3 regions of the Pseudoalteromonas sp. Isolate6 genome follow, and region 2 is predicted to be linked to each of the others. Evidence: predicted binding sites of a transcription regulator. Region 2 holds the regulator's gene; each other region holds the start of a gene.

Region 1 (12,585 bases), on a different contig from region 2:
AGGCGCTTGATTAACAAAATCAACAGCGTCTTTTGTCGTGATATGTTCGAGTACAATTTTTAACGTTGGGAAGTTATCAACGACTTTGGATAATTTCGTCTCAAGGAACACTTTTTCTCTATCAAAGATATCAATAGAAGAGTCCGTCACTTCACCGTGTACGAGTAGCAACATGCCAACTTCTTGCATCGCTTCAAGCGCTGGATATACATTTTCAATATCCGTTACGCCCGATGCTGAGTTTGTTGTTGCGCCGGCTGGATACAACTTAGCTGCAACGATATGACCGGTTGCTTTCGCTTTTTTGATTTCTTCAGGAGTCGTGTTATCTGTGAGATATAACACCATTAGCGGCTGAAAGTTACCTTGAGGATTAGCGGCCATAATGCGGTCACGGTAAGCCAAAGCAGTCTCTGTGCAAGTTGCTGGTGGTACTAGGTTTGGCATGATAATCGCACGGCCCATGTAGCGACTAATATCTCTTACCGTATCGACCAAGACATCACCATCACGTAGGTGCACATGCCAATCATCTGGTCGTGTAATCGTTAGCGTTTGTTTGCTCGTCATTGCTCTCTTCCACTGCTGAATTTGCCCGATCATAGGCTGCGCATGGGTGTTAGTAAAGTTTTTCAGGCCAAGCGCAGATTATTTCATTTTGTCAGTTTACTTTTAGCTCGTTTTCATTTTTCACAACATTGGTAAATATATACAATTTAAGTTAACTTAGTAGCATCTTTTCATGAGAAATATGTATGCTATCTGAGAACCAAAAATTAGAATCAAAAACTGAGCAGCTTAGCATCATTAACCAGTTTTCCTCGTCGCTGCTGCATCTAACCAAACTTGACGAATTATTTGAATACGTTACAACACAGGTCGTTAATCGACTTGGATTTGTAGATTGTGTTATCTACCTTGCTGACCCTTATCAAGAGTATTTAGAAGTCGCTGCAAGTATGGGCGTTTGCCATGCTAATGGGGATTATCGTGTTGAGCAAACTAAGATAAAGATTGGTTCAGGTATTACCGGGCAAGTTGCAACGACTAGAGCGCCCTTTATTTCTGGGAACGTCGCCTCTCACCCAATGTATATTGCTGATTTACGGCCAGCCATGTCAGAGCTATGTGTACCACTTGAGTATGATGGCCACTTGATCGGTGTTATTGACTGTGAACACCCTGAGTCTGATTATTTTACCTCCGCGCATTTACAGATATTATCAACGGTCGCACATTTACTCAGCGCCAAAATCCATCAATTACGCACCTTAGAAAACCTCCAAACCACGATTACCCAGTTGCACCAAGCGCAGAATTTAGAAAAATCACTACTGAAAATTGCGAACATCACTTACCGCTTTGAGAACCTTGAAGCTTTTTATGATGACTTATATAAAATCATTGCCTCTCAGCTTTGCGCCGAGAATTTCTTTATTGGCCTTTATGATACTCAACAGGATATTTTAGAAATCGATTATTTGATTGAGGGAGGCGAAAAGTGTAATGCTCACCAAAAAGTATCAAAAGATCAGATTAAGCATACTGCATCCTACTATATTCTGAAGAACCAACGACCTCTGCTATGCGATAACGATCAATTTAGAGCGCACATTACGCGGGGTGATTTTAAGATGGTGGGTCGCTCGCCACGCTCTTGGTTAGGCGTACCATTTTTGGTTAATGATCAATATCAGGGCGTGATTGTGCTGCAAAGCTATAATAACGACCAAGCTTTCGTGAGTCATGATTTATCTATTCTGACTTATATAAGTCGTCAAGTCAGCATGGCCATAGATCGGCAGCTTTCAAGGCAGGCACTAGAACATAGAGCTTTACACGATGATTTAACAGGTCTAGCCAATCGCTATTTATTATTAGAGCGGATCAAACATGCTATTTTGAGGCTAGCGCGAGTGGAGTCCTCTAATTTGCACTGCCTGATCTATCTCGATTTAGACAGATTTAAAAGCATTAATGACTCACTTGGCCACGATGTTGGCGACCATTTCTTAATTGCTATTGTTGAGATGATAAATGGCTGCATTCGCAAAACCGACACCTTTGCGCGGCTCGGGGGGGATGAGTTTGCGATTTTTATGGAAAACGTCCAAGACCGGCAACAAGTCACTCTGCTTCTTAATAGGATCACCACCGCCATAACCAAGCCTCTTCATATAGATGGCCATGTTCTACAAGCTTCTGGCAGTATTGGCGTTGCATTCACTGATAACGAATCCGATAGCGCAATTAATTTACTGCAACAAGCAGATGCGGCAATGTACGAAGCAAAATCTTTGGGCCGAGGTCAAGTATGTTATTTTAATAACGCCATGCGCAAACGCTTAAAACAGCAGGCCGATATTGAAAATGATCTGCAGCATGGCATAAAAAACAATGAATTTTCGCTGTATTATCAGCCGATATTTTCCCTAACGACAGGCACTATTGTTAGCTTTGAAGCCCTCGTCCGTTGGTTTCACCCCAAAAATGGTCTAGTGTCTCCAGATGCTTTTATTCCGATTGCAGAGCAAACCGGACAGATCATTGAGCTTGACTTACATTTGCTGGAATTAGCAGCCAAACAACTCAAACGCTGGAAAGCGCAAAAGCAGCCAAAGATTCGTATTACCGTAAATGTTTCATCGCGACATTTCGCAAGCTTAGAGTTCGTAGATACAATTCAGCAACTTTATCATCGCTATGAGCTTACACCTGGTTCTTTATGTTTGGAAATCACAGAATCTGGATTGATCGCGAACCTAGCCCTCGCAACCAAAATTATTCAGGGATTAGAATCCCTTGGAGTGAAGCTTTATCTTGACGACTTTGGTACGGGTTACTCTGCATTAGGTTATTTGCACCAGCTGCCTATTCATGTGCTTAAGATTGATAAGAGTTTCATTGACCAACTAACTGAAAGAGAGAACCCCCTAGTTGATGCGATTTTGAAACTTGCGCAATCACTTAATCTGACCGTTGTCGCTGAAGGTATCGAGCTCGAAACCCAGTGGCAGCTATTAAAGCAAAAAGGCTGTCAATTTGGTCAAGGTTATATTGTTTCTAAACCATTAGCCGCAGATCAAGCGATGGCATTTTTACTGAGTAGAAACTAGCAAACACCTCATTGTATATAAACAATGAGGTATGTGGACTTTTTAGATTAACTTTTCCCTAATTCGCTTCTGAGCTCCTTGGTCGCTGTCACCATATTCTCAAGTGCGGCTCGGGTTTCTGGCCATCCTCGAGTTTTAAGCCCACAATCTGGATTCACCCATAATCTTTCTACTGGAATTTTCTTCGCTGCTTTGTGAATTAAATCTTTTATCCATGCCATCTCAGGGACGTTTGGCGTATGAATATCATAAACGCCAGGCCCGATGTCATTGGGGTAGTCAAAATGTTCAAAGGCGTCGAGTAACGCCATATTTGAACGTGACGTTTCAATCGTGATCACGTCTGCATCCATATCTGCAATGGCGGCGATAATATCGTTAAACTCCGAATAACACATATGCGTATGGATCTGTGTTTCGTCATTCACACCACTTGCGGATACCCTAAACGCATACGCCGCCCAAGCTAAGTAGGTTTGCCACTGACTGGCTTTGAGTGGCATCCCCTCTCTAAATGCAGGTTCATCGATTTGGATCACCTTAATCCCTGCATTTTGCAAATCCACGACTTCATCTCTCAGTGCTAGTGCAATTTGATTCGCGATGCTTGGCTTGTCTAAGTCATCTCTGACAAACGACCAAAATAAAATAGTCACAGGCCCTGTTAGCATACCCTTCATCGGTTTTTTGGTTAAGCTCTGTGCATAACTCGTCCAATTAACTGTCATTGGTGCTGCACGCGAAACATCTCCCCAAATCACAGGGGGTTTAACACAGCGTGAACCATAACTTTGCACCCAGCCAAACTGAGTAAAGGCAAAACCTTCGAGTAATTCACCAAAATACTCAACCATGTCATTGCGCTCCGCTTCACCATGTACAAACACATCTAAGTTAAGCGCTTCTTGTTCTTCAACGGCATAACGGATCTCCGCTTCCATCTGGCTATGATAAGCATCAGCATTCAAGATACCCGCCTTATAATCACGCCGTGCCTTACGAATAGCTTGAGTTTGTGGGAAGGAGCCGATCGTTGTGGTTGGCAATAGGGGTAAATTTAGCGACTGTGCTTGTTTTTTAATTCTGATCGCGAATTCACTATTGCGTTGACCATCTTTTGCTGTAAGCGCTGAAACACGCTGTTGTACCTCGCTATTATTCACGCGAGTAGAGGTCAAGCGCGCTTTTACAGGCTTAGAATATTCGACCAACTGGGTAATATCACGTTGTTCCAATGCATTTTTCAATAATGCCAGCTCTTGCCCTTTTTGTTTGGCAAATGCGAGCCAAGACTTTAATTCACTGTCAAGCTGTTGCTCTTGCTCTAAGTCGACTGGCGTGTGCAATAATGAGCATGAAGGAGCAAGCCAGAGATTATCACCACGACGTTCATGAACCTGAGCAAGTTGCTGGTATGCGCCTTCGAGATCCGAGCGCCAAATGTTACGACCATTCACAATCCCGAGGGACAGTACACTATCTTGCCCAACTACTTCACCTAACACGGCCAAGTCATAGTTTGCCGCTATGCAGTCAAAATGTACGCCTTCTACGGGGTAAGACTGGATATCTTCAAGATGCGCTTGTACGGAGTCAAAATAACTGGCCAATAACACTTTTACTCCTTGGCCGTTCAACGCATCAAAGCTTCGGCGCAGCGCGTTGCGATAAACATCGTCGATTTCCAATGCTAAAATAGGTTCATCAATTTGTACCCACTCAACGCCTTGCTCTGCAAGCTTGCCGAGTACCTGCTGATATACAATCAATAACTTATCTAATAAAGCCAATTTATCAAACTCTTGACCAACGCATTTAGCTAAGTAGAGATAGGTTACCGGGCCGACCAATACGGGTTTTGCTTGGTAGCCAAGTAATTGTGCTTCCTCTACTTGAGTAAATAACTCCGTCCAAGTCAGAGCAAAGTCCTGCGTTTGTGTTAACTCAGGGACGATGTAATGATAATTAGTGTTGAACCATTTTGTCATTTCACTGGCAGCACACGCACAGCCGCTAGGTGCTCGCCCCCTACCAATCCGAAATACAGTATCAAGATTTACCGGCTCATTATTTTTGTGACGACTAGGAATAGCGCCGACAAGTAATGAAATATTCAATACGTGATCATACCAAGCAAAATCGCCTACAGGGAGAAGGTCAACACCTGCGTCAGCTTGCAACGCCCAATTTTTTGCACGAATACGCTTTCCTTCTGCGATTAGGTCGTCTTTCGTTAAGTCACCTGACCAATAGCGTTCTACTGCAAATTTAAGTTCACGCTTTTTGCCTATACGAGGAAAGCCCAAGTTATGTGTTAATGCCATAATTTAAATTCCATCTAGAGGTTTAGATGTCTAAAATATAGTTTTCATGTTTAAAAACAACAATTGATGCTTTCTCAGAGTTCACATGAATAAAATTAAATTGTAATTTTTTGCAAAATTTTTACAGAAGTAGTGACAACGCTGTCATTTTTAGTGTTATAGTGGATTAGTGAATTTTTGAACAATTCACCGCAGGTATTTAGACGTCTAGACATTGATAATAACTAAATAGAATCGTAATATTGAGAAAAGCTGAGATTTGCTCACTTCAAATATGAGAATTGTTGATAATGATTGATATAAAGCACCTAAAGACTATCTCCACCTTGAAAGAAACTGGTTCTCTTGTGAATACTGCGCGAGAGCTATTCCTAACTCAATCTGCTTTATCACATCAGATCAAAGATCTTGAAAGCAAACTCGACTGCCAGCTTTTTGAGCGCAAAACGCAGCCTGTACGTTTTACCCCTCAAGGGATGTTATTATTGGAACTTGCCAACGATGTTTTACCTAAAGTTGAAGCAACCAAGTGTCGTCTGAAGGAAAGCCTTAATCAGCCTATCTCGCAACTCAGATTAAGCGTGGAATGTCATGCATGTTTTCACTGGTTGCTGCCAACAATTAAAGAATTCAATACCTTTTGGCCTGACATTAAGGTCGATTACGAGCGGGGCTTTAGCTACGACGCTATTCCTGACCTTATTGAAGATGAGCTGGACTTAGTGCTTACCTCAGACATTCGAGAACCCGAACAACTGGAATACGCGCACCTTTTTGACTTTAAATTAAAGTTAATCGTTGCACCAGATCACGAATTGGCCAAGAAGGCCTATGTCACAGCACTCGACCTAAAAGATGAAACCATCATTTCTTACCCTATTCCACGAGAGCGTCAGGATATATTTAAGCACTTCATTCAAAATGCACGCTTTGACGGTACACTAAAAACCGTCGATCAAGGTTTATTAATCTTCCAACTTGTCAGTGCAGGTATGGGGGTTGCAGCATTACCGGACTGGTTAGTGACCCCCTATGAAAGCCAAGGATTGATTAAATCTATTCCTCTTGGCGCACTTGGGTTAAATCGCCCGATGTATTTAGCTATGAAGAAAAGCATGAAAGACAACCCTGTCTATCGTCATTTCCTCAACACTTGCCGCAAAACCACCGCAAGATAATATTCAGGGCTCTTTTTGAGCCCTTACTGTTATACATTTCTACAGCTTCAATCTCATGCTAGCATTGCGTTAGGCTTATCTAAATCTAGGACATCTTTAAATGTTTGAAGTCAAAAAGGTTGTCGGTCAACTTCTGATGCCTTTACCGTTATCTTTGGTTGTGCTTATGGGGCTTATGCTTTTTATCTCTAAGATGCGTAAAGGACCTTATATTGCAAGCTGGTTCGTCTTACTCACCACTTGGGCATTGTCGACTCCTTATGTCGCACAACATATTATCGAGAGAGATACTGGCACTCTCGCTGCATTCAATCCAAGTAAGCACAGCAACATAGATAAAATCGTTGTACTTGGCTGTGATTTATACCCAGATAAATCTCTCCCCAGCAACGCCCAACTCGGCAGCTGCGGTCTAGCTAGGTTAGTTGAAGGTGTAAGACTTGCTAATATTTACCCAAAAGCCCAACTGTATGTCTCTGGTTACGGCTATGGCCATGCAACAAGCGCGGGACTTATGGCGAGAACCGCACAGAGCTTAGGTATTTCCGCTACACGTATTAAGCAAAACCCCAATGCCAAAGACACAGCGGACGAAGCAAAAATGCTAGCACCTTTGCTAGTCGATTATGACGTTGCATTGGTTACATCGGCTGCGCACATGAAACGCGCAAAAAACCTATTTGAAGCGCAAGGTATTGAAGTGTTCTCTGCGCCGACGGAATTTTATAACTTCAAGCAATACCCACTAAGCAGGCTATTTATCCCGAACCATAAGGCCTTAGAAGTAGTCACCCGGATTTGGCATGAGCAACTTGGCAGTATGTGGATCACAATTCGTCGTATTATTGACCCAGAAGCACTATAAGCGTCGAAAAAGACATCAAAATCAGGCTAAAGTTCGATGAATTAGCGCTGAAAAACGTAAAAAATTGAAAATTTGCGCAAATATGGGTATAAATAGAGTTTAATCTTAACCCGCGTATCCGCGTACAACACGACTAGGATCTACGATGAGTAAACTAGATAAAACTGAAGTACTAAGCGCTTTCGAAGCTGCGTACGAAGCTGCACATGGCAAAAAGCCTGAAATCACTGCAAAACCAGGTTGGTATAGCATCGATGGAGGCAAAAACATGCGTCTTGCTGAAGTGGCTGAATTAACAGAAGAGCTAACTTCAGGGTCAGCTGTAGCAAGTGAGACAACGCAGGCACCTGCCAAAAAAGCGAAAACGACTAAGAAAGCGCCTAAGGCTGCAGCTGTAAAATCAGCAAGCTTTACTATCGTTACAGAAAACGAAGATGGCTTCAAAGCAGAAGAACAGTGGATTGCTGAATTAGCAGCAAAGGATCACGACTGTCGCTTACCTCGTGGTGTTGTTTAATCACAGTTTCATGAGTGAAGAAACCTCGCAGCAGCGAGGTTTTTTTTGGCCTGCAAAAAATCAATTCATACCCAACTTGAACGAAGACCCCCGATTTTTAAGACATAAGTTAAGCAGAGCTGCGCTCCAAAGCACGATAATTAAGCAAGTGAACGACACCCAGGCCGATAAAAATATAAACGAAGCAAAGGGTAACTCTGGCCACCTTCCTGCAATACCATAACCCATAATAGTCTGTTGAGCGTAAAAGCAAATACATAAGATCATTCCAAAGCTTAAAGACAGTGACACTACAACACCTCGATGCTCATCTTTACGACGCAACTTAAACTGCCGTTTAATGTACATATAAGTACCACTGAGAACCAAAAATGAGATTACAATCCCAAATATAAACCACAATATTTTCCCCCATACACCCGCAAAGTTGCCAAAGTGTAGAGGGTCTGCAGTGTCAGATAAGCGCCAGTACAGACCTTGGCTCGATGCTGTTTGGCTGTATACAACTTCACCGCTGTAAGGGTTTACATATATTTTATTTGCCCTATCCCGCACGACCCAATCGTGGGATTGCCCCTCAGCATAAAAATAACCTCCAGAATAGCGGATCGCTTTCACCTCAAGGTCGGGTCTCGCCCCTTTTACTATTGCGAATAATTCTACTACTGACAATTGCGGCTTATTCTGTCGTGGTAGTTCGGGCAAAGGATTAACGGCAAAATCACCAACGTCGGTAAAGGCTGTTTTACCATCAACCAGATCCATTCGTACAAACTCAAATAGATACCAGATACTCGTGAATGAAATAACAATCGCAAGCCATAAGCCCCATACTCCACTTATTTTATGCATACTTGCCATTTTGGCTCGAGCATCCCCGCTAAGTGTTAAGGCAAATAACTTCTTCCACCAGCCGCGATATACATAAAGCGCACTCACAGTCGAAATACATAAAGGCACGGCAAAGATAAGCACAAGATAATATGAAATGATGCTGTCAAAAACGCCGAAAAAATGCATGTGAAAATCGCGAAAAAAGCGCTGAATATTAAAAAAGCTGGTTTCAGCTTGGATAGCTCCTGAATATGGATCGACATAAACATGTTGCCATGGACTATCTGGCATCCGCATCACGATGTCATGCGCAAAATAAGTATCAGGACCTGTAAAGGCAATCCCTATTTGGGCGTCAGGATACGCCTCTTGTACCATCTCATAAGCTGCTGCTAAATTTATGTTTGATTGGCCCTCTGTTGCCCTCACCGGCTCATTGAATAGCCAATCTAATTCGTGGGCAATACTCGCAAACGCGCCAGTCCAGCATATTATGAACAGCAACAACCCAAACCACACGCCACTCAAACTATGCCAGTTGAACCATTGTTTTGCCGTCATGTACCACCTAATAGCGAAGACATAAAACGACTTCACTCCCTTGCTTTGATATTCAAACACAGATAAGCCCCTGTGACAGCGCTATCTAACCTAATTGACACCCTACCTAACAATTAGATCCTGACCAATCTGAGATTTGGGTAAGCCATTATTTTTGCAATAATTCATTTTTTGAATTACCCCTTATGGTAACAAAAAGAATTATCATTTAGAATTGAAAATAATTTCTGTTTTCAGTTAGAACTGGTCGAAAGCTTGGTTCAATCTCAGAAAAATAGCTCCTACATTTCATAGGAACTTTCATCTTTATCTCTTGTGACGAAAAAACAATTTAGGAAAGGAAACACCCATGCAAACCAAAGCGCATCAATCTACAGCACTAGCTCTGATGTTATCACTCCTTTATTTTTCTCCAAATGCGGCAGCAGAAGTCGATCGCGACAATATTGAACGGATCAGTGTTGTTGGCCAGCCAATCAAGCGTAACTCGGGTCCCACAGGACTTGACCTTACTATTAAAGAAACCCCCCAATCTGTCACCGTTTTAAGTCACGATTATATAAAAGACTTCGAACTTAATGACCTCGAAGATATCATGGTACAAGCAACTGGTATCTCAAGATACAAATTTGGAGCGGGTGATAATACTGAGTTTACCTCTCGTGGGTATCTCGTCAATGCCTTGGTCAAAGATGGTTTACCTACTTCAATTGCTGGACCACAAGAGAGTCGCCTAGACACTATTGTCTATGACCGAGTAGAGGTTCTTAGGGGCGCTGCTGGCTTGATGGCTGGCGCAGGACAACCATCAGCAACACTAAATGTTATCACCAAGCAACCAGATCGAGGCGGTTTTGTTGAAGTTGGTGCCGAGATTGGCTCTTGGAATAAAATGCGTACACATGTAGATGCAACCGGAGCTCTCACTAAAGATGAAGCATTGGCCGGACGAGTTATTCTTGCCTATGAGGAAAAAGATAGCTTCGTCGATAAAGAAAATAGTAACAAGATCGTTGCATACACTCAGTTGCATCATTATTTCTCTGAAGATACAGAAGCCTCGTTTAGTGTTCATTACCAAGACAATGAACTGAAACTATCGCCGTGGGGATTGCCAATTTTTTACTCTGATGGTAGCTCTGTTGAAATAGACAAGAAAACAAATTTATCCTCGCCAGATAGTTACAACGGCAATACCCACCAAAGTTATCATTTAAAATTATCTCACCAAATCAATTTAGATTGGGCACTTAACTTTGGCGCACAATACAGTAAAACAGAAGCTGACATTACCTTAACCTACTTTAGTGGAAACCCAAACAAAGAAACGGGCCTTGGTCTTCAAGGCGGTGATAGACGTTGGATAGAAACCGTCGATGGGACTAATTTTATTTTGGGACTGGTTGGTCGATTTGAATTATTTGACCGATCGCACCAAGTAAATATCACCTATTTAAATGCAGATTTTGAATCTACTGACGATCGCTTCGAAGAGTTGGATGAAAATGCGAGGACAATTTTTTATCCACTCCAATCGATTAATAACCTTCACCCTGCTGCTCATTTAACCGCAACCGATAAGCAATTCATTGGCTATTGGGACAAAGCAACAAAAGAGCTGAGTATCGCCCTTAGCAGTAAATTAACGTTAACAGATGACCTTCACGCTATTCTAGGCGTCAAATTCTTCGATTATGAACGCACCAACGAGCGTGATTTTGCTTGGAGCGGATTCTCTAGCGATAAAGGTAAAGAAACTGGTGAAAGCCTATATGTGGGGCTGGTTTACAATATCAATGATCAGATCAGCACGTATGCAAGTTACACCGACGCCTATGAGCCACAACTGGATAAAATAGATGTGAACTTAAAGCAATTAGCGCCGATCACAGCGCGAAACTTAGAAGTAGGTATCAAAACCACACTATGGGACGACAAGTTACGCTTAAATGTCGCTTATTTTGATAGTTTAAAGGAAGACTTTGGTGTTGTTATCCCCGAATATGCGAATGAGCGACCAGCTAGGTATCGACCCGTTGATGGTGCAGAGGCTGATGGATTTGAAGTTGAATTAGAAGCAAAGCTAACAGAAGATTGGCAAGCAAACTTTGGTTACAGTGATTTCGATGTTGTCGACGAAAATGGTGAAGATATTAACTTGTACGCACCAAGAAAGACGCTCAATGCAAGTACTAAATATACTTATGGGGCTTGGAACTTAGGCTTGAGTGCAACTTGGGATACAAACAGAAAAGTTGATATTTTAAACGTTCCTGGTGTTGACCTTGGGCTGCCAACAGGTGGCCGTCGAGGTGCTGTGCGCGCTGAGCTTGATAGCCAGCTTTTACTTAATGCACACATCAAATATCAATACTCTAGCCAGCTTAGCCTAAAACTGAATATCAGCAATTTAACAGATGAGACGTTTTACGACACGTACGGTTTTGTACCTAAAAAACATAACGAGCCTAGAGCATACAATTTAAGTATGGAATACCTGTTTTAACACAAAACAGTAGGGCCTGGGTTAGCAACCTATTTCAGGCTTGGTTAGGTATGCAAAACGCTTAAATATATAGAGCGGGTTTATGGACAAAACCCGCTCTATTCTAGCCCCAAATAATCAGCTTCATTGTGGTTTCTGACTTTAGCGCAAAACCTCTTAAGTTAATTATCAAGTAAAGCCATCATTAAACCTTGAATACCAGTACTTGACTGTTTAGCTTTTCAGCGAGCGCTTCTAAATCATTACTTACATCTGCGTTACTTTGTGCATTGCGAGTAATTTCAGAAATACTACTACTGAAGTCGTTTATGTTTTCACTTATTTCCGCAACCACCGTTGTTTGTTCTTCTGTCGCAGTTGAAACCTGAATGTTCATACCGACGATTTCATCTACCGCCTTGTCTATGTCGGTCATGATTTGAGCTGACTCATTAGCCCTATCCACTCCAGCTGCAGCGCTCGATTGCGCACTTTCCATGGATGACACTGCGTTTTGTGCCATGCCTTGTAACTTACTGATCATATCCCGGATCGATTCTGTGGCTTTTTGAGTATTGTGTGCCAACTGCCTGACTTCATCAGCAACAACTGCAAAGCCTCGGCCGGACTCTCCAGCCCTCGCAGCTTCAATTGCAGCGTTCAATGCCAAAAGATTTGTTTGTTCTGCAACGCCTTGGATCATTA
Region 2 (5,690 bases):
TCATTCGCAGTGGCCTTTGCATAGTGTGTCGCATAAAAGTCATCGAGTTGCTGGCGATTTTCTAAAAACGTTTGCCATGTACCCACACTCAAGGACTCAGGCATTAATGCCTCTAATTCAATATCGTCAAGCTCAAGTTCAATGCCTAACTCTCGTGCTAAGATCAAAAGCTTACGCTGCATATCTCGGCCAGATAGATCTTCTCTCGGATCAGGCTCAGTAAAACCAAGTTCTTGCGCCCCAAGCACTAGCTCAGAAAATGCTTCAGAACCATCATAGCGACTACAAAGCCAAGATAAAGTGCCGGAAAAGACGCCTTCAATTCTCACTACTTCATCACCACTATTTTGCAGATCAGCCAATGCAAAGTTAATGGGAAGACCTGCGCCAACACTGGTGTTGTAACGCCATAACAGGTTACGCTCTTGTAACTGCTGACGCAGCTTTGAGTACCAACCTTGTTGTGCCGTGCCGGCATATTTATTGGCGCTGATCAAATGGCAGTCATGTTCAACAAACTGTGGATACAACTCGCTGAAGCGCTCGCTCGCAGTAATATCGACCACCACTTTATGCTCGTAATCTAGCTCTTTAATACGAGTGAATAGCTCTGCTTCATTGTATTCAATAGCCTCATTTTGCCACTGCTGTTGCCATGATGCTAAATTCAACCCGCTTGGACAGAACAACATTTGCTTAGAACGCAGTAAGCCAACCAACTTAAGATCAAAGTGCTCACTCAGCTTAGCGACTTGGTTTTTGCATTGTTCGATAAACACTTCACCCACATTGCCAACACCCGCCACAATCACAGCAAGCTCTCTGCCTTTATTGACCAAACGCTCATGCAATATAGCAAGTAGATCACTATCAATTGCTTGATCGGTTAACACTAAGCTGTAATGACGCTCTTGCAGTACAAAACGGGTGACAATCGCATGTTCATCCAATAGCTCCAGAGCCTGCTGATGTAACCCAGCAACATCCTGACTTGGGGCAACAATAGCAAAGCCTTGTACTTGCGACTCAATAATATTGGCTCGCGAATCCAGCGCTTTGATCACAACATGGCTAAACTCAGATGGCACCAGTAAGTGTGCCTCTCCACCTTTAACAAAATGATGAATGCTATGCTGGATAAGCTGGCTTAGCTGTTTTACTTCACCACTTTTTAGCTGCTCGACGCGTAACAGGTCAAGTTGTCCAAAAGTGGTAATAAAGCGCTTCTCTTTGCTATAGCCTGCCTTTACTATCTCAGTGCCAAGTGCATCGGCATCAAAGCTGCTACGAACTTGTAGTTTTATATCGGTATCTTTAAGTGGAGACAGCGTTTTTGCATGTAATACCGGATTACCTAATCGTGCGAGTAATTCAGCTTGGCCACGGCATACCTTAGTGTATTTTATGGCATTGGCGACTTTACGTGGATCAGTGCTGAATACACCAGTTGTATCCGTCCAAATTGATACTTGAGCCGCATCAAGATAACTTGCCAACAAAGTTGCGCTATAGTCACTGCCATTCCGGCCTAAAGTCACCGTTTCCCCTTGTGCATTTGCAGCAATAAAACCGGTAACGATATAGATAGCGTGATCATCAATAGCGCGATAGCACGCTTCTTTGTTATGGGCGTGGAGTAACACTCCCTCTTGTTGTACAAATAACGTACGAGCGTCGATAGCTTTGGCTTCAACACCCTGAGAGCTTAGGTAGTTTGCTAATATACGAGCCGACCATAGCTCTCCATGTGCAAGTAAACTCGCGTAGTGAAGCTGTTGTTCTTCTCGCCCTGAAGCGATTGCTTGCAGCTCATTGACAAGCTGTTTGAGTAACACACTGTGTTGTTCACCTACAAACAAGGCATCAATTAATTCACGTTGATGATTTTCAACTTGTAATAAAACATCGTTGAATGCGCGAACATCTTGCTGCTCAAAGCTTTGCCATAATTTCACTAGGGTATTCGTTGTTTTTCCTGCAGCAGAAACCACAACACTGTCACCTAGCTGACATTGCTCTAACACTATCTTGGCAACCGCCTGATAACGCTCTGGCGAGCTTAAACTCGAACCACCAAACTTATGTACTACTTTTGCCATTTACTCACCACAACGCTACTGTATGCGCAGGCGTTAATTTGAATGACTTAGCATCATCACTCGCCTGACTTTCATCAATACATGCAAATCCTGACTCCAGATCTGCAATGAGATCCTGTGCATCTTCAATGCCCACAGAAATACGAATTAACGTATCGCCCACTCCCGCTTCTAAACGTGCTTGCGGCTCCATTCCTGCGTGTGTCATCGTCGCTGGATGGCAAATTAGACTCTCAACCCCACCTAAAGATTCAGCCAATGAAAAGTGCGTTAGAGACGTTAAGAACTTCGCTGATGTTTGCAGATCGCCTTTGATATCAAAGCTCACCATACCACCAAAGCCGAGCTGTTGTTTTTTCGCAAGTTCGTGTTGAGGATGCGATTCAAGGCCAGGGTAATAAACTTGGCTAACATACGGCGACTTTTCTAAATACTCCGCAATCAGCTGAGCATTTTCTTGATGCTGGCGTAAACGCACGTTTAAGGTGCGCAGTCCACGTAGAGTAAGGTAACTATCAAAAGGTGCACCTGTAATACCGATATTATTCGCCCACCAAGCTAACTCATCACCCAACTCCTGTGTACGCGCGATCACCGCGCCCCCCACGACATCAGAATGACCATTGATATATTTAGTGGTTGAATGCACGACGACATCCACGCCAAAAGCAATAGGGTTTTGTAATGCAGGAGACAAGAAGGTGTTGTCAGCGGCAACCAAAGCCCCTATGGAGCGCGCTGCGTTTACGACAGCTTCTATATCCGTGAGCCTTAATATGGGGTTACTGGGTGTTTCAATCCAAACTAATTTAGGTTTGATCTGCTGCAGCTGTGCAAGACTTTCTGGTTGCGTAAGATCCAAGACGGCTAATTTGAGCAATCCACGCTTTGCAAGCGATGTAAACAAGCGATAGCTACCACCATAACAGTCATGTGGAATAACCAGCGTATCGTCATGGTTAAGCAGTTGCGTTACTAGGTGAACGGCAGCCATGCCAGTCGCGGTAATAATGCCACGAGCACCGCCTTCAAGTTCGGTAAGTGCCTGTGCCAGCACATCACGATTAAAGTTACCACTGCGGCCATAATCGTAGTCGCGTTTGGTATCAAAATCGGCAAAAGAATAGGTGGTAGAAAGGTAAAGCGGTGGTACTACTGCTCCATGTGCTTTATCAGCTTCTATACCGTGACGCACTGCAACCGTCGATTTGTTAACTTGACTCATAAGGTCACCTAGATAGTTGGATGTTTAGACGTCTAAAAGGTTAGAGCAACAGAAACTAGAAGTCAAAACATTTATACCGCTAAATGGCTAAATAACTAGTATTTGACTATCTTTTTTAAACCGATAAAATTTCGCCACTCTAGGCGTTGCTAATACGACTGAGTTATTGAAAACTATGGCAGAGATTCTTCTATCTCGCTATGGCGGATTAGTTTATTCATCTATTTGGGTTTAGGATTTATCTTTAATTCGTAAAGTTATCCCTATATTCATGCGGTTGGTGAATAATGTAGACCAGAACCCAGTCATATTGGCATTGATGTAACTGAGGCAAGTACACAATTATGGCAAAATGGAACGGTGAGTATATTCACCCATATGCAGAACACGGTAAGAAAGCAGAGCAAGTAAAAAAGATCACGGTGAGCATACCTCTGAATGTACTCAAAGTGCTAACTGATGAGCGTACACGTCGCCAAGTGAATAACTTACGTCATGCCACGAACAGTGAGCTTTTATGTGAGGCGTTTCTACATGCCTTCACAGGTCAGCCACTGCCGAGCGATGAAGACTTGAGAAAAGATAATCCAGAGCGTATTCCGTTAGAAGTAAGACAAATAATGGAAGAACGAGGCTTGGAGATCCCAGAAATAAACGAAGAGTGATAAAAACTCTCTCGCGCTGGAATACAGACACAAAAAAAGCCTCGACCGAGGCTTTTTTCATTTGGATAATACCATTGGTATTATTCCATATATCCAGCTGGCATGTCGATTTGTGCCACGCCTGATTCAATTGCAGCTGCCGCTACCGCTTTTGCAATACGAGGTAACAAACGTGGGTCCATTGGTTTTGGAATAATATACTCAGAACCAAACTCAAGGCTATCCACGTCAGCCGCTTTTAACACTTCAGCAGGCACAGGCTCTTTAGCAATCGTTCTAATTGCTTCAACCGCTGCAATCTTCATCTCGTCATTGATAGCAGTTGCACGTACATCAAGCGCACCACGGAAGATAAACGGGAAACACAGCACGTTATTTACTTGGTTTGGATAGTCCGAGCGACCAGTCGCCATGATCAAATCATTACGTGCACCGTGTGCAACTTCAGGGCTGATCTCTGGATCTGGGTTAGAACAAGCAAATACCACAGGCTTGTCAGCCATTAACTTTAGATCTTCAGCAGAAAGTAAATCTGGGCCAGAAACACCAACAAATACGTCCGCATCTGCAATCACGTCTTGTAACGTACGCTTATCCGTGTTGTTTGCAAACAGCTCTTTGTATTCATTTAGGTCATCACGGCGAGTGTGGATCACGCCTTTTCTGTCCAGCATGTAGATGTGCTCACGTTGAGCGCCGCACTTGATCAATAATTCCATACAAGCAATAGCGGCTGCACCCGCGCCAAGACACACAATAATCGCATCGTGAATATCTTTACCTTGGATTTCCAACGCATTCAGCATACCCGCAGCGGTTACAATTGCAGTCCCGTGCTGATCATCATGGAATACAGGAACGTCACAACGCTCGATTAGCGCGCGCTCAATCTCAAAGCACTCTGGCGCTTTAATATCTTCAAGGTTAATACCGCCAAACGTGTCTGCGATATTTGCCACCGTATTGATGAAGTCTTCGGTGGTATTGTGCTTAACTTCAATATCGATTGAATCAAGGCCCGCAAAACGCTTAAATAATAGCGCCTTACCTTCCATGACAGGCTTTGACGCCAAAGGACCTAAGTTACCCAAGCCAAGAATCGCCGTACCATTACTGATCACCGCAACCATATTTCCTTTACCCGTGTAACGGTATGCATTCGCCGGATCAGCCGCGATTTCACGTACTGGCTCTGCAACACCAGGGCTGTATGCAAGTGCTAAGTCTTTTACGGTCTCGGCAGGTTTAGTAAGTTCAACACTGATTTTACCTGGAACGGGCTTCTCGTGATAATCTAGAGCTTGTTGACGAAAATCTGTCATGGCGCGATATTTTCCTACGAAGTTAATGTGAGAGTGTGGTAAACGTTCGCATTCTGAATGTTGGCAACCTATCAGGCAGGTTAGAGCAACACACAGTGCGATTAACTATATGAGCGACGACATTCAACCACTCAACAAGCCTATGTGCTTTGCTGTCGTGGTATGTCAATAGGACATATAGTTAATCGACCGTATTCACACAATACCGAGTTTTACTCATTATTCAAGTAAAATCAGGTCTATCCACTAGCACGGTATTTTCTATACTTTTCCGAGAAGATAAGCTCAATTTTAAGAAATATTTCACAAATAAAATGGCTAAAACTTAAAAAATAAAACCCTAAAACGAACTCGAAATGTAGAAAATTAGCACAAATGT
Region 3 (12,890 bases), on a different contig from region 2:
GCGCCACCGCCAGAAATGTCTAAACCGACACGGTGTGTCTCGTCCTTTTGCTCTGCAAAAGACGATAAGCTTGTTGTGAGTAATGCAAGAGATAAAAGCGCTTTAAGTTTCATAATCAATGTCCGTTGTGGTTAACTTGAAGACAGTATAAATAGGGTGGGTGTCAAGGTCTGTTGGGGGGCTGTCATAAAGTGTAAGAAGGCGTCGAATTTGGTTTTATTTATTTTACAAATCTAAATAGTTGCACTTGCTAAGTGCTTGTTGGTGTCTTAGGTTTTGCAATGAATATTTGATATTTCATTATGGTGAAAAATGTTAAAATTGCAGCAATAAGCCCACTCCATATGTGATGCATGACCAAATGACTTGCAATGAACATAGGCACATCTTGCCAGCCAGCAATAAACAAAAGTTTACTCAATAACAGCAAATACCCGAGCAGGTGTGCGAAGAGCGCAAACCTAAAGGATTTTATAAATTTACTTTTTGCATTGACAGGTAGCGCTGGGAGGTTGAGGTGTAACGCGACGGTAAAGACTACTGAGAGCAAAATACTCACGCTTCCTAAACCCAGTAATGAGGTTTTAATCAACACGATGGAATAGATGAAAGCTAGTAACATGCGTCAGTCCTACAATTACGAGAAACGCAGTTTATATACGCTTAGGTTTTGAGTCTATTCGAATTATTCTAAGGATTAGGTAGTGATTTTCTGAACGATCGCTCTATACTAAGGGCCGATTTTATCAATAGTTTGTAAACCGATGTAACATTAGCCTGTATTTTCGTGGCATGTTTCGTTATAAATGCAATGCTATGTCGTAGTAAATTCGAAAAAAACAATAATTATTATAGTATTTAAGACCAAGTTGGGAACTAGGGAAATGAAATTTGCTTTTAAGGATTTTTTGTTTGATAGCAAAGAACTCAAGCTTTATAAAGATGATAGAAAGCTAAATCTAAAACAAAAGCCAGCTCAGATATTGGAGCTATTTTTAACTGCTCCTCAAACCATTCACAGTAAAGAAGATATTTTAGAAAAGGTATGGCCAGATAGAAAAGTAACGGATCAGGTCGTATTTCAAAATATCGGGCATTTACGCGCTTTATTTGGGGATGATGCTATCAAAACCTTTTCGAGAAAAGGGTATCAATGGCAGATCCCATGTACGGCCTTTGAGGGAACGACAGAAGCTCAGACCTCAAAGCAGTCTTTGCCTCAATCAACTAACCCCGCAGGGGGAGTGCTAGATGATAAACCTTCTGAGAATGAAGCCGCAGTCACGAATAATGCACTCAAAAAACCCGAGTCAGTCAGTAAGCTGCCAATGTTTGGGCTTGTGGGCATACTTGTATTACTAGCTGTGGGTGTTTACTTTACGTTATCGTGAGTCAAACTTACGTGGATTGAGGGCGTATTATGTCGCAAACGTTATATATCACAGGTGCTGGTGTAAGTGCTGAAAGTGGTATTCCGACTTTCCGGGGAGAGGATGGATTTTGGACGATAGGTTCGGCTAACTACACTCCTCAAGAAATGGCTACGCGCGCAATGTATAAATCACAACCGGCGGAATTCTTAAAATGGTATTACCATCGTTTTGTGACTTATCGTAATCACGGCCCCAATCAAGTTCATCAATGGCTTAGTGATAAAAATGTGATCACGCAAAATATCGACGGTTTAGATGGTAAAGCGGGAAATAATCATTTTATTGCGATCCATGGCCGTGTTGATCAGGTGACTCCCTTTCATACCCAAGGTGAGCCCACGGAGTGCTTTACTGCCCCTTGGGATGAGGTGGACGAAAGTCGATTAGCTGAGTCGCTGTTAGCACTTTTCAAGATCGCGCAGCGAGGCCCAGAAAAAGGCGTGTCACTTAAACCCTATGTATTGCTATTCGACGAATACTACACCGATCTGTATCGTATTAGCGAAGCACAGTCACGAATGTATGCTGCGGATCGCATGATTTTTATAGGTACTTCCTTTAGTGTCAATATCACTCAAATGGCCTTGGAAATAGCAAGGCACAAAGCTATTCCAATTGAAGTGGTTGACCCAAACCCTGCGCACTTACTTTACGAGCAAGTCACTTATCACCGTATGACGGCAAGTGAATACATCACCAGTTTGCCAGCCTCTTAATCCAAAGTTTGGGAAAACTCATCCTGTATTGCCTTGGTAGTAAGTAGCTAACAGAAATTGTTTATACTCGCTGAATCGATTTTGTTGTATGAGATGTGACTCAATCATTTTAGCGTTGTGGAGTTCTACAACGCTTATATGTCGTCGTTCGATTTCTATCAAGCCGAGTAACGCACTTAATTCTTGAATGCTAAGCGGGGTAGTATGGCTATTAAAAGCTAAGTAGCATTCGAGAGGTGTTAACTTTTTTGCATTTCTTTGACTAAGTGCGTTTTGTAGTAGTTCTTTACTTTCAAAGTGTAATAAGGTTCTGAGGTAGTTGAGGCCGTTATCTTTCGCTGCGATTTGCGATAAAAGAATGTGCAGTATGTTATTCCCTTGCTGGTTGAGGTTGTTGATTTGCTCAGCTTGGATCAAAGGGGGTGAGAAAAAGGCAAACTTTTCTAAGGAGTTAATCGCAGCTATCATCGCTTCTGGAAAGCGCGCAGCTTGTAAGCAAATACTCGCTATATCTTGATAGTGGCCATAGCGTGCATCGTCACTCTGTGCGCTTTTGAAAAGAAACTTTAGGACTTCAATCTGCTCGTCTTTGGGAGCGTCTGTGTACACGGCTTTTATTTTTTCGATGTTCGCACTTTTTAACGCCAGTAAAAACGGTGCTAAGCTACCATTCGACATTTAAATACACTTTGTTATTTAATACTTAATCTCGATGATAGCTTATTCACTCGAGTATTTTAACTTCAATACTGCAAATATCAGGCGATGAACTAAACTTGGATTTATCAATTCAGAGGTAGCCCAATGATCGATATTGACGATAAAGTGCTGAATGATCTGCGCGGCGGGTTTAACTTACCTGCTAAGCCTGAAATATTACAAGCCTTACAAAATGAATTATCAAAACCAGAACCTGAGTTATTTGCTGTTGCGGATATTATTGCAGCAGATGTTGGTGCATCAGCTGCGGTGTTAAAGGTGATTAATTCACCTGCGTATGGCCTTGCCCGCACTATTACAGACATTAAACAAGCTGTGATGTTTTTGGGCGTTACCTGTATTACGCAGCTCGTGACAGGATATTTGCTTAAAAACGCGTTTGAGCAGTCCAAATGCTGTATTTCACTGCAGCAATTTTGGGATAACGCTGCTGATATTTCAAAAGCTGCAATGGTAGTTGGACATCACTTAAAGTCATCATTACCGATGGAGAATTTACAGTTGCTCGGACTGTTTCATGATGCCGGGATCCCTGCAATGGCCGTAAAATACCCTGATTACGCTGAGGTAATAAAACAGTCCATAGAGCGACCTGAGCAAACACTGATTTATTATGAGCAGCAACAATATCCAGTGCCACATACAGTAATAGGTTACTTTCTTGCGACATCTTGGCACTTACCCAAAGAAATATGTCAGATGATTTTGCGTCACCATGACGTAAGCTATCTTGAAGAGCAAAAAAATGCGCAATATGTGCAAACCTTTGCGGCACTTAAACTGGCTGAAAATCTCTGTTTTGAAGCAAAACACTTTAGAAGCGCAGCAGATTGGTATTTATTTAAAGATAAGGTGATGATTGAGCTTAATCTGCATGAAGATGAGTATCAAAACTTAAAAGATGATGTCGACGAAGTATTTATCGGGTAGGGGATTAACCGTAGGCATTAAAAAAGGCGCACTAGGCGCCTTTTTTACTTTTTGCAGCAGGGGATTATAGGCCTGCTGCTGCACGCAGTGCGTCAGCTTTATCTGTTGCTTCCCAAGGGAACTCTTCACGACCAAAGTGGCCGTAAGCAGCAGTAGGCTGATAAATTGGACGCTCAAGGTCTAGCATAGTGATTAGACCGTAAGGGCGTAAGTCGAAGTGCGCGCGGATAAGTTCGATTAAACGCGACTCATCAAGCTTAGCTGTACCGAAAGTTTCTACGCTGATAGAGGTTGGCTCAGCAACACCGATTGCGTAAGACACTTGGATCTCACACTTGTCAGCAAGGCCAGCGGCAACAATGTTCTTCGCAACGTAACGTGCTGCGTACGCTGCAGAACGGTCAACTTTTGATGGATCTTTACCAGAGAATGCACCACCACCGTGACGTGCCATACCGCCGTATGTATCTACGATGATTTTACGACCTGTTAGACCACAGTCACCCATAGGGCCACCGATAACGAAACGGCCAGTTGGGTTGATGAAGAACTTAGTTGCTTCAGTGATAAGCTCTGCAGGTAATGTAGGCTTGATGATAGTTTCCATCACAGCTTCTACAAGGTCTGCTTGTGAAACAGAATCACAGTGCTGTGTAGATAATACAACTGCGTCGATACCTACAGCTTTACCGTTTTCGTACGCGAATGTTACCTGAGACTTAGCGTCTGGGCGTAACCAAGGTAGTGTGCCGTCTTTACGAACTTGCGCTTGGCGCTGAACTAAACGGTGTGAGTATGTGATTGGAGCAGGCATCAGTACGTCGGTTTCGTTACACGCGTAACCAAACATTAGACCTTGGTCACCAGCACCTTGCTCTTCTGGGCGAGTACGGTCAACACCTTGGTTAATATCAGGTGATTGCTTACCAATGGTATTTAGGATTGCACATGAATCAGCGTCAAAGCCCATGTCAGAATGCGTGTAACCAATTTCACGCACGGTCTTACGAGTTAATTCCTCGATATCAACCCAAGCGCTAGTCGTGATTTCACCACCAACCATAACCATACCGGTTTTAACGTAAGTTTCACACGCAACACGTGCTTTTGGATCTTGCTCAAGGATGGCATCTAGAACCGCATCAGAGATCTGATCGGCGATTTTATCTGGATGGCCCTCAGAAACAGATTCAGAAGTAAATAAATGTTTAGCCATTGTATTTATGCTCACAAATATTGCGCTTCACAAACATCAGGGACAGCGCGAAAAATTAAGGGGCGTATTCTAACCAAAAAACCTAGGCATTGACTAGTTATTTTACGCCTAGACGTCCAAAATTGTGCAAACTTTTTTATTGGTCGGAAAAAGTCTGTCTGTACCCGTTTTTTTATGGCCTTTGCCGTTGCAGTTAGCCATATAAATAAGTAAGAATGGGCTCAAACCCCGCGAAACACATTTAAAGGTAGGAGAATTCATGCCATCTCGCAAAGAACTTGCTAATGCAATTCGCGTTCTTTCCATGGACGCTGTACAAAAGGCCAAGTCTGGCCACCCAGGAGCCCCGATGGGCATGGCGGACATCGCAGAAGTACTTTGGCGCGATTTTTTAAAGCACAACCCAAGTAACCCTGAGTGGTTCGACAGAGATCGCTTTGTATTGTCAAACGGTCACGGCTCAATGTTAATTTATTCATTGTTGCATTTGTCGGGTTATGACTTATCAATTGATGACATCAAAAACTTTCGTCAGCTACATTCAAAAACACCAGGCCACCCAGAATATGGTTACGCGCCAGGTATTGAAACGACTACAGGCCCATTAGGTCAGGGTATTACTAATGCGGTAGGTATGGCGATTGCTGAAAAAGCATTGGCTGCACAGTTTAACCGTGAAGATTACGACATCGTTAACCACTATACCTATACATTCTTAGGTGATGGCTGTTTGATGGAAGGTATCTCACACGAAGCTTGTTCACTTGCGGGTACGCTTGGTCTTGGCAAACTGATTGCATTTTGGGATGACAACGGCATTTCAATCGACGGTGAAGTTGAAGGTTGGTTTAGCGACGATACACCAAAACGCTTTGAGTCTTATGGCTGGCATGTTATCGCCGGTGTTGATGGCCACGATAGCGATGCGATTAAAGCTGCAATCGAAGCGGCGCAAGCAGAGTCTGACAAGCCAACGCTTATTTGTTGTAAAACGGTTATTGGTTATGGTTCACCAAATAAATCAGGTAGCCATGATTGTCACGGTGCACCACTGGGCGAGGATGAAATCAAAGCTGCTCGTGAATTCCTTGGTTGGGAACACGGTGCATTTGAAATACCAGAAGATGTGTACGCTAAATGGGACGCAACAGCACGTGGTCAAAATCAACAAAGTGACTGGTTGATTAAGTTCACTGAATACCAAATGCATTATCCTGAGCTTGCTGCTGAATTTGAGCGTCGCATGAAAGGCGAACTTCCAGCAGATTGGTCAGAGAAAACTGAAGCGTATATTGCAGAGCTTCAAGCGAATCCTGCAAACCCTGCAACACGTAAAGCATCACAAAATGCATTGAATGCCTATGGTCCAATTCTACCTGAGTTTATGGGTGGCTCTGCTGACCTTGCGGGTTCTAACTTGACACTTTGGGATCAATCTAAAGGCTTAACGGCAGAAGATGCTGCGGGTAACTATATCTTCTACGGTGTGCGCGAGTTTGGTATGTCTGCCATCATGAATGGTATTGCATTGCACAGAGGTTTTATCCCTTACGGTGCGACATTCCTAATGTTTATGGAATACGCACGCAATGCCGTACGTATGGCTGCATTGATGAAGCAAAGAAGTATCTTTGTGTATACCCATGATTCAATCGGTCTTGGTGAAGACGGTCCAACGCACCAACCAGTAGAACAAATGGCGAACTTACGCACTACGCCAAACCTAGCGAGCTGGCGTCCATGTGACCAAGTTGAGTCAGCAGTTGCTTGGCAGCAAGCGGTTGAACGCGCTGATGGTCCATCTGCACTTGTATTTACTCGTCAAGGTCTTGCGCAGCAGCCACGTACCGCTGAGCAGGTTGCAGCAATTAAGCAAGGTGGTTATGTGCTATCTTGTGATGGTGAGCCTGAAATTATTCTTATTGCGACAGGTTCTGAAGTGCAACTTGCGGTTGAGTCTGCGGATAAGCTTCGTGCAGAAGGTAAAAAGGTACGTGTTGTGTCTATGCCTTCAACTGACATTTTTGATGCGCAATCTCCTGAATACAAAGAAAGTGTACTACCAAGCTCAGTAACGCGTCGCGTCGCTATCGAAGCGGGTATCGAGGACTTCTGGTACAAATATGTAGGCCTAAATGGTGCGATCGTTGGTATGACAACGTTTGGTGAGTCAGCGCCTGCTGATGAGCTATTCAAGCTATTTGGCTTTACGGTAGAAAATATCGTTGAAAAAGCAAACGCATTGTTTGCATAATCAAGTGAAAGAGAAAAAACCCATGCTATGCATGGGTTTTTTTATGCTTGAATGCTCAGATTGAGCTTTGCTGTGTTTTGCTTTTTCTTATGGTGTTGCAGCGCTGGACTTTAATAACATATCAAGAGACTGCTTTAACTGTTGAACTTGCTCCATATTTAAGCCCGCTTTTGCCATCATTTGTGCTGGGATACATGTGCATGATTGCTCCAGTGCTTTACCTGCTTCAGTTAAGTAAATGAAGGTTTGCCGTTCGTCATCAGGGTTTTTGCTGCGGGTAACTAGACCTCGTTCTGCTAATCGCTTAAGAAGCGGTGTTAAGGTGTTGCTATTGAGTTCAGCTCGCTCGCCTATTTCTTTCACGAGCAGTCCATCTTGCTCCCATAAAATCAATAACACTATATATTGCGGGTACGTGAGCCCAATCTCTTTGAGTAACGGCTGGTAGAGTCGGGTAACCTGTCTTGATGCACTATATAGCCGAAAGCAGATCTGATTATCGAGGTTGAGCTGCGGATTCGATTTACTCATTTAATAACTTTTCAATATCTTTGGCTATTTGTTCTGGTTTGGTGATTGGAGCATAGCGCTTAATCGGTTCACCCTGTTGGTTGAATAAAAACTTAGTGAAGTTCCACTTGATTTTATTACCAAATAGTCCTGGAAGTGCAGATTTTAGGTATTGATAAAGTGGGTGTGTGTTGTCGCCATTAACTTCTATCTTTTCCATCATCTGAAAATCGACACCATAGTTGATTAAACAGCCTTGTTGAATTTGTTTTGCATCACCAGGCTCTTGTTTACCAAACTGGTTGCAGGGAAAGCCGATGATAACAAGGCCTTGGTCCGCATATTTTTGATGTAATTTTTGTAGCCCTTCGTATTGTGGGGTTAATCCACACTCACTGGCCGTGTTAACAATAAGCACAGCTTTACCTTGTAAGTCGGTAAAGTGATATGTCTGACCTTGTAATGTGTTTGCTTCAAACTGATATAGCGTCGTCATTTTTAATCTCTTGTGATTTAGTCGTGTGCGATTTAATTTAAACCAGGTATGACCTTTGTGCAATAGCTGTTGAGATTATTTTGCTGCGGTACGTTGATACTTGGCGTTTAGCATCGCAAGTCGTCTGGTGATCAAAGCGTGATCTTGTTTAGGGAGATATTTTAAGTGTGTGTTGAGGTAGGTATTAGTGGAGTAAAGTGCACGGATCATGTGGTTGGCCTTTTCGATAAATGCTTGGGTTTCTTGGGTATGGCTGCAAGCGATATGGCCCTCCAGGTGAGGAAGATTATTTGCTATTGGTAATGACCCCACTTGATGGGCTTTGTCCTTAGGAAAGCTTTGCTGAAAAATAGCGGGGTAGGCTAATATAAAGTCGTCCCTTCCTGCGCTGAAGTGTTCCATAATGGTTTGTGCTGACGTTTTATATGGTTTGGTGGCAACATTTTTTGGGTCAAGCAGCGCTAATGCGGAGTCAATGGTATTACCGTAAGACTTGCCGATCTCCTTGATGATGGTGGCTTGAGGATAGTAAGCCATTAAGCTTGCAAGCGACGTCAGCTTACCGGTGCTGTTCACAAGGCTGGCATCAATAGGAGTGCGTTGCTTGAAGTAATATAATCTATGGCTTGGATAGAGGTGAATGGGGATGGTAAACAAGAAGGCTTGCTGGCGGCTTGGGGTTTTTAGGCGAGACACTGCGCACACTGGGTCTTCACTTGCCAGCAATTGGTTGAGTTCGGCTGGGGTGACAATGTTAAAATCGAAGTAATCTCGGCCGAACTGGTTTAAAAGCAAGTTGTTGGTATCGGACTCTAAACTATGGGGTTGTTTGGTAAAAAGTCTTTGCTCATCGGCAGGCTCATTCGAGATCAGCAATATTTTTGCGTCGCAGCAGACACAAAACAACAGCAGCATTAGCAGTAAATATTTCATTATTGCTCCAACTAAGTAAAGCTGACTCCTGTTTACTATAGAACATTATGCTTAATTAGCATTCAAAATTGGGTGCTATATCAAGATAAGCGGTTATTTAACCTTAACTCTTTGTGCTGAGTTTTATAACCTGTCATCATTGCAATGATTTTTACCTATGGGGCAAATAAATGATGACCAAAGTGTGGGATGGATTTATCCGCGGGTTTCACTGGCTGCTCGTAGCAGGACTAGTAACCTTATATATTACCGGTGAAGAAGGCATGATGGATCTTCACTTTGTTACTGGCTATTTAGTGCTAGCACTGATGGCAACGCGATTAATTTGGGGTGTCATTGGTAGCCAAACCGCTAAATTAAGCGCTTTATTTCATTCACCTAAAGCGATTTTATCGGCCATTAAATCAAAACAAAGTCATGTAGGGCATAACCCCGCAGGCAGTTTGATGGTGCTACTATTTTTTGTGCTGATCCTTGTACAGCTCGTATCTGGCTTGATGACAACCGATGATATTTTGGTGGAAGGACCGCTTGCACAATATGTATCTTACGACTTAGTTGAATTAGCAGGTGATATACATCACACCAATATTGAGCTGTTAATCGCGGCCATTGCACTGCATATATTTGCTATTGTGGTGTATCGCCTAAAAGGTCAAAACCTAGTAAAGACGTTAGTTACTGGTAAGCAAGAAAATGCAGTCAGCACGCCTGTTATGAAATCGGGTGTTGTTGCATACCTTATCTTTATTGCACTTTCAGCTTTATTACTCTTTACGTGGGGCGCCGAGCCATTACAAGGGTTAATGTAACTCTACTCTAAACAAAAGTGAGCGAGGTTATTGTTTTCAATAACCTCACTCACTTTTAATACCAAGTCCGGCTAGTGTAATATTTGTTAACAGATTATCGTAACAGATATGACCTCTATTTCAGAAAATTCTGGTAACATGGCGCAGTTTTATCATAGAGGTTAGAGAAAAGTAGCGATGTTAGAGCCGTATTATCAACAACAAGCAAATGAAATCACCATTACCAGAGAACAGGGGAGCTTGTTTGCAAAAGGAGTCGCGGACGATTACAACCCATTGCACGACATCGATGCAAAGAAGTTTTGTGTACCGGGTGATCTACTTTTCTCCTTAGTATTAAAGCACTACGGATTAAGCGAAAATATGGAGTTTAGCTTTGTGGGCATGGTGGACGAAACGACAAAGCTCGTATTGCCAGATGGTGCTGCACAATTTGATATTACCGCAAATGATAAAGTGATGCTGTCTGTGTCGCGCACTGGCGAAACCAGCACTTGTCCAACACTCATCAATAGTTTGACGAGAAATTACGTTGAATTTTCAGGCACTACCTTTCCTCATGTGATCATCCCATTGATGGGTGAGCAAGAAGTAATGATCAATCCTGCAAGGCCAATGGTGATTTACGAATCTATGTCTATCCATATGGATGATATATCGGTATCGGAAGTAACATTGGAAGCAGCTAAGCCAGAGTTTAGCTATGAAGGCAAACGTGGCAAGATCAACCTGCGTTTTAACTTGCTGTCTAACGGCACTAAAGTCGGCTATGGTGAAAAGCACATGTTAGTTTCAGGGATCCGTGAGTATTGTCAGCAAACCGTTGATGATTTGATTGCTTATTACAACGATAGAAAAGTAGCATTAAAGCCATAATTTTGTAGTACACGCTGATTTACCGGTCAGCGTGCTGTTTATACAGCTTTCTTTTTAAACAATAATTCATCCTCTTTTCAGCTGTTCGCTATACTGTTTAGATAACATTGTAATTGAACGAAATGGTATCACTGTGCCCTATGCAGACTTGCTCAAACCAGAGTCCTCGCAACAAACATTATTAAAATGGCAAAAAACGGTCGATTTAATGGCAAAGATTTTTTCGGCGCCTGCTGCGTTTGTAGTGCAAAAAAAAGAAGATGGTTTTGCAGTGATGATTGCAAGCGACCAAGAAGAAAATCCGTATCCTGCTGGTGGTTTTATACCGCAAGAAACCAATATTTTCTGTAAGCATGTTGTTGCGAATAACCGTAATTTATACGAGCAAAATGCTAGTGCGAACTATCAATGGGACGATAACCCTGAGGTTGCCGTTGATGGTTTTGAGTCATACTTGGGCGTACCTATTCACTGGCCCAGTGGAAAGTCGTTTGGCACTTTGTGTGTGATGGATTTTAAGCCTACAAATTACAACGCTTCGTTGGTCGAGTTTATAGAGCACTTACGCGATATGCTAGAAGATGATTTGGTGATGATTGAGCGTTATAGCAAAATCAAAGCTATTGCAATGCAAGACCCGTTGACTGAAGTGTTGAATCGTCGCGCGACCGAAATACTCGGTGAACATAAGCGTGATATTGTCTTAAAACTTGGCGGAGCTATTTACTGTATCTTTCTTGATTTAGATGGTTTTAAACCAATAAATGACAGCTATGGTCATAAGATTGGTGATCAAGTGTTACAAAGCTTGGCTGAAGCGTTGAAGGCCACTAGCGGCGAAGATGATATTATCGGGCGCTATGGCGGTGATGAGTTCTTGGCTATTGTACAACGAGATAATGAAGAGGAAGTAAACGACTTTATTTTTCAAAGTGAGGCTAATTTCTATCAAGCGTTAAAAGAGAAAAAACTCCCCAAGTGTGGTTTTTCAGCTGGGTTTGCCAAGAGCGATAATAAGTTCGAAAGTATGGCTAGCTTATTTGCTCGAGCGGACAAACATATGTACCAGAAAAAAATGACCTAGATTGCCGACAAAATAGTGCTTTCCTTAAATTAATTCCCTTAGTCATCGTCCACTAAGCAGAGTACATGTGATCTCATGGCTCTGTTATTAATACCAATTTGTCATAATACTTGCTCAATTTGAAGCTACGAACCTGACGCTAACAGCGTTAAAAATTTCTTTTTCAGCGCAACTAAATAAGAAATTTTTGCTTTGTCTACATAGATGCAGGTACTTTGGCGATAGCAGGATGCGACAGTGGTGTTATTGACAAGATTTTCTCGCCTCAAAATAGATAATTTAATTAAGGTTTTTCAAACGCACTTTGTCGCTTCAATGACGGTCGTTTGTGTAATTTAAGTGGAAGAGTATGTATTCAATTCATCCTTTGTGGCAGCAATTTCCTTGTGCCGACAAAACCGCGCAGCAAGGTACAGAGCTCGCCTCGTATTACAACTCACAGCTCAATAAGACTGTGCGCTTTAAGTTGATCTCAAAAGCGGATTTACCATTATTTTGTCAGTGGATGAACGATCCTCGAGTTGCGCATTTTTGGCAGCAGGCGTGGTCAGAAGAAAAGCAGTGGCAGTATCTTAGCGAACGCTTAGCCGACAACTATAGTTTGCCGCTTATCATGTATTTTGATGAACAGCCATTTGGCTATGTTGAAGTCTATTGGGCTGAGTTAGATAAGTTAGCTGGTTATTATGAGTGGCAGCCCAAAGATAGAGGCATCCATTTATTAGTTGGCGAGCAATCATGCAGAGGTCCCGAAAATTTTCGTGCTTGGATGACCAGTTTAAGTCACCTTATTTATTTAGGGCATGAAGATACTCAGCGCATTGTACTAGAGCCTCGCCATGATAATGCAAGGTTACTCACTCGCATTGCAGAACTTGGCTATCATAGCCAGTTTGAATTTGATTTTCCT

The links. The regulator MetJ, encoded in region 2, represses methionine synthesis genes. The targets are predictions, from matches to a motif close to TAGACGTCTAGACGTCTA.
Region 1: a site for MetJ is predicted at 5,641-5,658, ahead of metE (5-methyltetrahydropteroyltriglutamate--homocysteine S-methyltransferase). Genes of this name have one in related genera too.
Region 3: a site for MetJ is predicted at 5,117-5,134, ahead of metK (methionine adenosyltransferase). Genes of this name have one in related genera too.

The regions. Positions count from the first base shown of each region.
Region 1 is NZ_JAKEVK010000114.1:1,242-13,826, reverse strand. It holds gene pyrC (dihydroorotase) at 1-570, opposite strand, end outside; gene L1D50_RS14950 (EAL domain-containing protein) at 756-3,116, shown strand; gene metE (5-methyltetrahydropteroyltriglutamate--homocysteine S-methyltransferase) at 3,164-5,440, opposite strand; gene L1D50_RS14940 (LysR substrate-binding domain-containing protein) at 5,731-6,618, shown strand; gene L1D50_RS14935 (ElyC/SanA/YdcF family protein) at 6,719-7,483, shown strand; gene L1D50_RS14930 (hypothetical protein) at 7,629-8,000, shown strand; gene L1D50_RS14925 (PepSY-associated TM helix domain-containing protein) at 8,061-9,395, opposite strand; gene L1D50_RS14920 (TonB-dependent siderophore receptor) at 9,745-11,901, shown strand; gene L1D50_RS14915 (methyl-accepting chemotaxis protein) at 12,086-12,585, opposite strand, start outside.
Region 2 is NZ_JAKEVK010000246.1:61-5,750, reverse strand. It holds gene metL (bifunctional aspartate kinase/homoserine dehydrogenase II) at 1-2,099, opposite strand, end outside; gene metB (cystathionine gamma-synthase) at 2,104-3,324, opposite strand; gene metJ (met regulon transcriptional regulator MetJ) at 3,669-3,989, shown strand; gene L1D50_RS20695 (malic enzyme-like NAD(P)-binding protein) at 4,070-5,311, opposite strand.
Region 3 is NZ_JAKEVK010000024.1:42,249-55,138, reverse strand. It holds gene L1D50_RS05720 (porin family protein) at 1-113, opposite strand, end outside; gene L1D50_RS05715 (winged helix-turn-helix domain-containing protein) at 885-1,391, shown strand; gene L1D50_RS05710 (Sir2 family NAD-dependent protein deacetylase) at 1,421-2,149, shown strand; gene L1D50_RS05705 (hypothetical protein) at 2,168-2,827, opposite strand; gene L1D50_RS05700 (HDOD domain-containing protein) at 2,954-3,799, shown strand; gene metK (methionine adenosyltransferase) at 3,864-5,015, opposite strand; gene tkt (transketolase) at 5,275-7,269, shown strand; gene L1D50_RS05685 (MarR family transcriptional regulator) at 7,357-7,800, opposite strand; gene L1D50_RS05680 (glutathione peroxidase) at 7,793-8,275, opposite strand; gene L1D50_RS05675 (hypothetical protein) at 8,351-9,208, opposite strand; gene L1D50_RS05670 (cytochrome b/b6 domain-containing protein) at 9,382-10,020, shown strand; gene L1D50_RS05665 (DUF3581 family protein) at 10,198-10,896, shown strand; gene L1D50_RS05660 (sensor domain-containing diguanylate cyclase) at 11,030-11,980, shown strand; gene L1D50_RS05655 (GNAT family N-acetyltransferase) at 12,330-12,890, shown strand, end outside.